3 regions of the Chryseobacterium sp. PCH239 genome follow, and region 2 is predicted to be linked to each of the others. Evidence: riboswitches for the same ligand, from Rfam matches in the RefSeq annotation. Region 2 holds a riboswitch; each other region holds the start of a gene.

Region 1 (3,204 bases), 2.4 Mb from region 2:
TTTTCCGTTAAAAAAATCTAATTATTGAATATCGACTACATACATTGTTCCTTTGTCTACTTTACCCGTTTTAGGCAAAATTTTAGCTTTTGGATTTCCGTTTCCATCATCCACTACTCCAAAGTCATCATCATTGAAAACAGCCAGTTTATTATTTCCTAAATAAACAATTCCCTCGAATTTATCATGTTCATAACCCAGTTTTGCTACCAGATCTACGGCTAATGTTTTGGTAACAGCTTTTATTCCGGCATTGGTAATTTCATCCCATGAACATTGCTCTAAAGCTTTTCCGTTAACTTTCATTCCGTCCACATCGGTGATATCGGCTCCGTTTACATCTGTTGCATTGCTAAGATTGATTCTGTATACTTTTTTTATTCCTCCCTGAGAACCGAAATTTCCATCTCTTTCAATCACCAGGAATTCATTATTGCTTAATGCGGTAATATCACACACTGAATCAGAAGCTCCTCCTTCCTGCTTATATAGAAACTGTTTAGTCTGCCCTGTAACCGTATCAAATGTGACAATTCTCGTTAAAGTTTTATTGGTAGCCAATGCCTTACTGGGAACATACATCATCGACTGCATGGTTCCTACCAGCGTTCTTCCGTCCGGGCTCATACAAAGTCCTTCCATTCCTCTGTTGGCTCTTCTTTTCGCTAAAACAGCAGGTAGTTTTCTTGATCCTGTATTTACTCCGATCGGGCTTATTCTTTCCATCTCCATTCCATCAGCACTGTAGTGTACAATATGCGGTCCATATTCATCAGAAACCCAGAATGTACCGTCAGCGGCAGCAACAATACTTTCGCTGTCAAGACCATACTGATCAGTACCTAAGACATTTCCGGAAGCATCATATGCTACTTCCCCTGTGCTCCCCATTCCAACAGGATTTGGAAGTCCGGTAATAGGCTGTCCGGATGGATTTTTAAGTTTAATATATTTGATGACCTCTACATTTCCGTCAGCATTGATTTTAAAATGCATAATGGTTGGAGTAAAATTAGGAGTAAGAAACTTTTTCCCATTCTGGAAGTCGGTGTTAGGTCCTCTATCGGTAATGACATAGAATTCGCCTTTTCTGGTAGGATGAGCCGCAGCTCCGGATCCAAAACCTCCGTTGATAACATCCACTCCGTTTATCGTAGTCAGTTTTGAAAATGGAAACTCCTGAGGGAGTTTGGAATAATTAATATCCTGATTAACCATTGCGGTATCGTCATCACTTTTACATGAAGCCAATACAGCCAGTATACCCACAGAACATAGTAATTTTTTCATATGCTATTTTATGGCTGCGAAAATAGGACTTGATTGTAAACTGATCTTAAATACAATGATAATTGTTTTTTAACAATTGAACAGACAGAATGCATTGAAGATAAATAAGAAAAGAATCTATTTAAAAATGAAAAACCAACAATCCAACCAAATTATTAATCAATTTGAAAATCATTTTTTAAAGGAAAATAATTCACAAAACAGACTTATCAATTTATATGATATATTTGCAGCGTTTTAAGGCTGAACAATGTCCATTAATAGGGAATCAAGTGAGAATAATATTCAAATCTTGAGCTGTACCCGCAACTGTAAACTGTTTAAACTTACTGCACAAAAACCACTGGATCTGAAAATCCGGGAAGGAAGTTGTAAGATGTGAGCCAGGAGACCTGCCTTAAAACACCAGATTCAGAGAAAGAATTAGTTCTGCTCTGAAGATAAGTTTCGGGAATAAAACTTTAAATTAATTATATCATGAGAAAAATCTATCTTTTTTTCTTACTGCTTTGCATGCAGGTATTGTCGGCCCAATTCACAGAAAACGACATTAAATTTTGGGTAGGAACCGGTTCTAAAAAAGCATATTTCATTGCAGACTTTAATGATGACAGCACCCCAAATTCTTATGCTTGGGGATACCGTTTTGACGGAAATGGCTTAACCATGGAAGACATGATTACTGCTATTGCCGCTGCAGAACCTAAAATGGAAATTGAAATACCATCCGGATTTCTGTACAGTTTAAATTACAATCATCATACTCCCAGCCTTGACGACTATTGGTCAACCTGGTCAGGAAACACTCCATCAACTATGGCATTCAATAATGGTGTGAACAATGATCTTTTAGTGGACGGAAGATGGTATGGAGCTTCTTATAGTTTTTCCCCTCCTACAATGCCTTCCCCACCAGTTCCAGCCTACAGTTCTGCTTGGTTTGTTCCCTCGCAGGTTACAAACTGGGTAGGAAGCGGAACTAATAAAAGTCTTGTCGTTATTGATTTCGGAACTGATAATGCCAACGGAAATGCCAATTCTTTTGTTTTTGGAATTAAATATAACGGAAGCATAATTGCTGAACAGGCGTTACAACTGATCCAGTCTCAAGCTTCCTATTTCAATTTTGCATCAGCGAATAATCAGATTACTAATTTAACATTGAATTCATTTACTGGGAATACTTCCGGATCAGACAGCTGGAAGTTATATAAAGGAAAAGATCTATCAAGCTGGCAAACAAAAGCCAATCTTTCTCAGATTCAACTGAGTAACAATGACTGGTTTGGATTAAGTTTCGGGCAAAGAAGACCATTTACCCCCACCGAGGCACAGCTGACTTTAGGAATTTCTTCTGTGACCAAGAAAAAATTCAATATTTATCCAAATCCGGCAAGTGATTTCATTCAGATTGAAACGGCTGAGAAACTGAAAGAAGTGAATATTTACTCTGTGACAGGACAAAAAATAATGACTTCTCAGGTTACTAAGATTGATATTCATTCTTTAAACTCAGGAGTTTACTTTGTGGAGATTAAAACAGCTGAAAGTGCTACGGTACATAAGATTGTTAAGAAATAGAGAAAGTGCCTCAAGGCGCTTTTTTTGTGAGGATATGGATAAAATATACTGTTACAACCGCCCCGTCAAAAATTCTTTGAATTATTGCCACCCCTCCAGCGAATATAAAATGAGTGATTAAAATATAATCCAACAAAAAAACCGCACCAGATTGGTGCGGTTTTCTGATGATGTTATCATCAATTATTTTTTCTCTGTGGATCTTTGTAAAACCTCATCTACCATTCCGTAACCTTTAGCTTCTTCAGAAGTCATCCAGTAATCTCTGTCAGAAGATTTTTCTACCCACTCATACGTTTGTCCTGAGTGATGACCGATGATTTCATAAAGCTC
Region 2 (3,204 bases):
ATATCATTAAAGGATGGAAATCTGAAGTTTTTTGATACATTAAGGCTTACATCATACCATTTTGCTGCACTCCATTTTCCGGAGAACGAATACATCAACGGTGACTTCACATCTTCCACAAAATCTTTCTTGAATCCACCCTCAAAACGCAGATCTTTTGTTGCAAAATATCTTAACAATCCTGAAACAGAACCAATATTTCTGCTGACGCTGGATATTCCGTTTTGGTATCCTTCTCCTTTATTAACCTGAAACTCTCCTATGATATTAAAATTCCACTTTGAATTCAGGAAATAATTAAAGTCATTTTTAAAGATATAATTTTTCCCGGTTCCACTACTTGATTTAGGCTGATTTAACGAACCAAAAAATTGAAAATTCTCTTCCGTATAAGCTGCTTTAAGGGAATTACTGAACTTTGTTTTGTTCCAGTCCCAGGAAAGAAGGCTTCTTACACTTTGAGTTTTATATTTCGTTTTTGTTCCCGTTTCTTCATATACAGGAAAGCGTTGTGAAGAATCAAAAAACTGGCTCTGCCACGAAATTTTATGATCGTTTGTGATTTTATAGGATGCTCCTACATTGAACGTTGTATTGTAATAACTTCCGTTTCTGTTGATATAGTTCAGGTCACTTACCTTATAATCATTTTCACTTACAGAATAATTTCCAGAAGCCTTAAAACTGAACTTATCATTGCTGTAAGAACCTTTTATAAAGTTATTATAGGTATTAAAAGAAGCCACTTCAGAAAATAAAGAACCATGGAAGCCTTTATTAAAATCCAGGGTATTATTCAGGTGAATACTTCCCCCGATGGCACCACTCCCATATACTACACTTCCACCACCAGCTTTTATACCAATCTGATCATAGCCGAACAAAGCAATATTATTAATATCTCCCTGTCCCAGAAAATTAGAATTGATATTAATTCCATTCCACACAAAAGCAGTCTGCTGAGCGGTAGTTCCCCTGAAAGAAGGTGAAGAAACGGCACCACGGCCATTTTCTTTGATAAAAACCTGTGACTGAAATCTCAGAAGTTCAGAAAGATTACTGGAGTTTTTCTCAGCATCTTCTGCCGAAATTATTTTTACGGGATGAAAAAGTTTCACCCTATTCATCTGATTGTCGAAGACATAAACAGTATCGATGGCTTTCTCTTGTGCAAAAAGAAAACAGCCATAAGATGAAAAAAGCAGTACTAAAGATCTTTTTATATCCATACTTTTTTACTTTTCCTCCGAAAGCAATATGTTTTTTAATTATAATTCCGGCAGGTCTCCTGACTTTCGCATTCTGCACCTTCCCGTTATTAAACAGTGGTTTTTTGCAGAAACTTGAGTTGCGATTTACAGTTGCGGGGACAGTCCGGGAGTTACACCCGATTCCCTTTTCATTCCAAAATACTGGAAACCAAAATTTTTGCAAAGATAGTTTTTTATATGTATTCACCAAAAACCAGACTTTTCTATACAAAACATGCTATCCTTTTGCTATATACACAAAAAAGAACGGCCGCTTTCAATATTGAAAACAGCCATTCATCCCACTACTTTACTATTTATATATGTTATTTTTTAATGAATTTATAAGTCTCTTGTTTTCCTCCCTTCATAGAGTATTGCAAAATATAATCTCCTTTTGACAGGGATGAAACATCAATCTGCCCTTCTACCGAATCAAATGATTTTACCTTTTGTCCCACCATATTATAAATTTCGGCTTTCTCTATTTTTCCTGTTCCTTTAAAATATAGAATATCAGTCACAGGATTAGGATAGACACCCATATTATTTTTCTCTTTCACTGCATCATTCACCGATAAAAATTGAGAAGTATCCAGATAAAAAGCGATCATCTGCCCTGAAGCATTCGTCCCTGATCCGGCAATTTTCTTTCCGTCCTGTGAAATGGCCAAGGGAAGCCCCATGGTTACTCCATTCGTTGCAATTCCCAAAGAGGCTGCATAATCATTCAGATTGATCCTTCCGGTAGCAGAAGTCCAGATAAAACCTTCCCCTGACATAGGAGGTGCTCCAAATGCTCTATAATACCCAATTACTTTTTTTCCATCCGCAGAAATTCCTGTTGCTCCTCCTTTGAAGCTGAAAGAAGCATTAGGATGCGTTATGTAAGTAAGTCCGCTTGCAGCATTCCAGACATAGGGATTAGGATTTGCTGAGCCTATGATTGTATTTCCATCTGCAGAAATTCCTCCTGCTTCCCCTACATTATTTCCATTATTATCAGTAATAAAAGTTTCTACTCCATCCTGCCATTTAGCCCCACTTCTTGTTCCGTTTGGCTCATCCTGCCAACCTACAATTACTGTTCCTGCCGCATTGATTGCGTTTGCTCTGGAGCTGCGTCCTGCAACGATACTTCCCAGATCTACCATTCCGTTTACTTCATCCCATTTCACAGCATGTGCGTTTGCAGCAGTAAGAAAACCTAAACCTACAATCGTGCTTCCATTGGTAGTCATCCCCCAGGTTGAACTTACACTACCGTCCCATCCTGTAGGAACAAGCCCGCCTCTGTTTACCCAGGTCGAAGTAGCTACATCATAGGTTGATATTTCATTAAATCCCGTTGCTGCATTTGTTATAGAGGACGAAATTTTGGTTCCGTCATTCGAAACAACAGTTCTACCCGCTGCCGGATAACCGTTTGATATAGAACCTATCTGTACAAGTCCTCCTGCTGCATTCCATTTATATATTCCTCCTGCGCTTGTATGCATGCTTACCACTCCATTGTCAGAGACTGCCCCTACATTATAATTTCCCAAACCTATTACCGTAAGCTGAGCTTCTGCAAAACCAAATTTCAGAAAAAGACAAGCTGTCAACATTTTCATTGATACTTTGTAAAAATTTTTCATATTTTATTATATTTAGCGTTTCGAATTGGTGAAAACAATATTAATACAATATTCACCTTGCCAAAAGAAATTGGCTTTCATAATTCGTGAATTTTAAAAGAACTTATTATTTACAAGACTGATAACTAAATAGATACAAAACAATATTTTGAATATGGATTTTACCAGAATTATTCAAAAAAACACAAAAAGCAAATTAACGAGACAAAAATTATTTCAAACTTTACTGTTTATTTTTATTTTCTGCTCCCTTACCACCAAAGGGCAGTCCGGTCCGGACTTCAATATGTTAGCAGATAAAGCATTTCTGAAAT
Region 3 (3,204 bases), 160 kb from region 2:
ATCTTTCCAGAGGTGAGCAGAGAGTCATTGAAGCTTTAATGATAATTTATTCTGAAGCTGATTTTGTTTTACTGGACGAACCCTTCCATAGTCTTTCTCCGAAAATTTCTGTAGCATTGAAAGCTGCCATCATTGAACAGTCTGCGTATAAGGGATTCATTATTTCTGATCATAATTATCAGGAAGTTCTTGATATTTCACACCAAATATTTCTTCTGCGTGAAGGTTATCTAAAACAAATACAAGATTTAAAAGAACTGCAGCGGTATAATTATCTTCCGAAAAGCATTTAATTTATATATTTGAGGGATCAAAAAATTTTCATGATGACTTTCATAAACAAAGCATTCTATTTATCCGCTTTCAGTATTTTATCTATTGCTTTTGTAAAAGGGCAGACTAAAGTTCCTTTTGGAGTTGTAAAAGCTGAAGAAGGATATGCCAACGTACGTGTACATAAAGACGATTACCGAAAAATTGTAGACAAGATCCGTATGCGTAAAGGAGATGTATTTGTTTATGTAAAACCTGCTCCCGGAGAAACAGAATGGATCTGGATCAAATATCCGGAGAAACAGGATGACGACAAACCTTTTGTACGGTATGAAACTCTGGATAAAGAAGGAATGGTAAATAAAGGGCGTATTGCTTATGTAGACCAGCTTCCTGCCTACACTCCATCTAAATCTAAAAACGGAAGATCTCTTATTTTTACTGACAATTCTGATCCTAAGATTCCTACTGCCCAAAGAAGCAAAGTGGTGATTGATATTTATCCTTCCAATGCAGGATACCGTAAAAAGGAAAAAGATGCCGAAGGAAAAATTCTTACGATTGATAAAGTAAAACCATGGGGAATTGGAAATGACCTTCCGGAAGGTATGACCGAAATCAAATCCATCAGAGTACAGCAACCCGGAAGAGGATCTGTTTTTGTAAGAGAAGCCATCAAAAATATGTTCCAGCCTACCATGGATTTTGAAAACGTTGGAGTAACCTCACTTGACAACGATAATATTTTTCTTTATATGATAAACGGTTCAGGAGAAAACAGATACACTACTCTCTGGACGATTAAGAAAGGAAGAGTAATCAGCCAGATTATTTACCATAATCCGGAATAAATTCATTATTTTTGCATTCGAAAAGTTTTTACGCTTATTCATCACAGAAATTGGTTCTGCATCACTGCAGATTAAAAGGGAACCGTGTGAAAATCACGGACTGTCGCGCAACTGTAAGTAACTGAAGTCTTTATCAAAGATCCACTGTGCGAGGCATGGGAAGGAGATAAATGATGTTACAAGTCAGGAGACCTGCCTTTTTCTTAAACATGTAACTTTCGCGATTTGAAGTTGTATTGATCTGATGGATTGTTTCAGGAATTCTATAAGTTCCTGTTATTATTCTGTTGTTTCCAATCATTTCCTATCGCTTTAATTAATAATGATATATGACTACAGAAGAAAGAATTGAAGCATCCGAAACCAGAATCTTTAAAGCGGTTTTCCCTAACACAACCAATCACTATGATACCCTTTTTGGAGGTACGGCGATGCAGCTGATGGATGAGGTAGCTTTTATCACAGCAACCCGTTTTGCCAGAAAAAGAGTGGTAACGGTAAGCAGTGACAAGATCGATTTTAAAAAACCTATTCCTGCCGGAACCATCGTTGAGCTGATCGGGAAAGTTTCATACGTGGGAAAAACCAGTATGAAAGTAAACGTTGAAATTTACACCGAGCAGATGTATTCCTATGAAAGAGAAAAAGCAATTATTGGTGATTTTACTTTTGTAGCGATTGACGAATTCAAGAAACCAATCCAAATACTATAAACAATAAAGTTTCGGGCGGCCAGAGGCCGCCCGAAACTTTTCCATTCAACACAACATAGTATATCTCAACCAAAGAATGATTGGACTTCATTTGTTTTTTTATTTACTTTTAGCATGGCAAAAAAATTATTTTTACATTGCTGTCACTAAAAACTATAGAAGAACCGATATTTCATGAAAAAGATTATTGTAATCATTACCCTTATCCTATCCATTACATTAAGAGCACAAAAAGACGTTAAAATTGAACTTTCAGAAAGTTACGAATTAGGAAATATTATTCTGGCCCTCACTGAATATGGCAGAACAGATCCTTATGACGTACAGAAAATCCCACCGTATTATGATGAAATCATCACGTATTTTGAGCCTGTAAAAGATCATCCTTTACTAAAAAAAGTAAATTATTCAAGAAAAGATTGGAAAAAATTCTTAGGCTTCCGAACTGATTTCTATGCATTTTCTTTTGATGAAAAAGGCTTACTTAAAAGAGATTTTCCTTTCAATTCCTTTGGTCCTAAAGAAGTAGATGAAAATCTGGAGCTCATCAATGACTTTGTAAAGAAATCAAATTACAGAACCTTTTATAAAAATCATCAGTCGTTTTACAATACTTTAATTGCCAATTACAAAGAGTATTATTACATCAATGATACTTATACTTTTTTGGATAAAATAGCAAAAAGACCAGCCAATGAAACAGATAAGAAATACATTATTGCCATATCTCCTTTGGTAGGCGGACAGAATTGCCACAGGGATATCAATAGCTCCTTAACTGTAGACTTTCCAAATATCGGAGAAGATCTTATCCTTGGAAATTTAAAAGGTAACCTCGCAAGAAGGATTCTTGATAATCACACCGTATTTTCAGAAATCGATCATGGGTATGTAAATCCTATTTCAGATCAGTACTCAAAGGAGATAACGGAAAGCTTCAACCTTACGAATTGGGATAAAAAATCAGGATACCCGGGAATAAATTCATTCAATGAATATATGACATGGGCAGTTTACGATTTGTTCATCAACGAAAAATTTCCAGAAGAAAAAACAGACAGTCTTTCAGCGATTTATCATAAAGTGAATATCCGACGCGGTTTTATTGCTCAGAATTTATTCTCGGAGAAGCTTATAGAGCTTTATAAAAAGGAAAAGAATCTGGAAAAATTATATATTCCATTATTAAAGTGGACGAAGAAAACAGGAAACAAAATTTCCCAGCCTTCCGTTGTCAATTCCAATAATAAAGACTTTGAGAAAACTGATCTCAATAATATCGTGGTACAATTCACACAGCCTATGAAAAAAACAAAGACTCTTCAGCTCAAATTATATGAATACATTGATGGAAAAGAAACCCGCAA

The links. Region 2 has a riboswitch for cobalamin ahead of KBP46_RS20625 (TonB-dependent siderophore receptor). Riboswitches for the same ligand answer to the same signal wherever they lie in the genome.
Region 1: it holds a riboswitch for cobalamin, as region 2 does, so the genes downstream of both, KBP46_RS07950 (T9SS type A sorting domain-containing protein) here and KBP46_RS20625 (TonB-dependent siderophore receptor) in region 2, are expected to answer to the same signal.
Region 3: it holds a riboswitch for cobalamin, as region 2 does, so the genes downstream of both, KBP46_RS21305 (acyl-CoA thioesterase) here and KBP46_RS20625 (TonB-dependent siderophore receptor) in region 2, are expected to answer to the same signal.

Annotation. Positions count from the first base shown of each region.
Region 1 is NZ_CP073027.1:1,756,803-1,760,006, forward strand. Features, by position in the region: gene KBP46_RS07945 (esterase-like activity of phytase family protein) at 22-1,290, opposite strand; cobalamin riboswitch at 1,514-1,705, shown strand; gene KBP46_RS07950 (T9SS type A sorting domain-containing protein) at 1,768-2,871, shown strand; gene clpP (ATP-dependent Clp endopeptidase proteolytic subunit ClpP) at 3,055-3,204, opposite strand, start outside.
Region 2 is NZ_CP073027.1:4,473,270-4,476,473, reverse strand. Features, by position in the region: gene KBP46_RS20625 (TonB-dependent siderophore receptor) at 1-1,229, opposite strand, end outside; cobalamin riboswitch at 1,261-1,439, opposite strand; gene KBP46_RS20620 (T9SS type A sorting domain-containing protein) at 1,577-2,890, opposite strand; gene KBP46_RS20615 (AraC family transcriptional regulator) at 3,045-3,204, shown strand, end outside.
Region 3 is NZ_CP073027.1:4,630,726-4,633,929, reverse strand. Features, by position in the region: gene KBP46_RS21315 (ATP-binding cassette domain-containing protein) at 1-293, shown strand, start outside; gene KBP46_RS21310 (hypothetical protein) at 324-1,124, shown strand; cobalamin riboswitch at 1,159-1,339, shown strand; gene KBP46_RS21305 (acyl-CoA thioesterase) at 1,454-1,837, shown strand; gene KBP46_RS21300 (DUF4932 domain-containing protein) at 2,012-3,204, shown strand, end outside.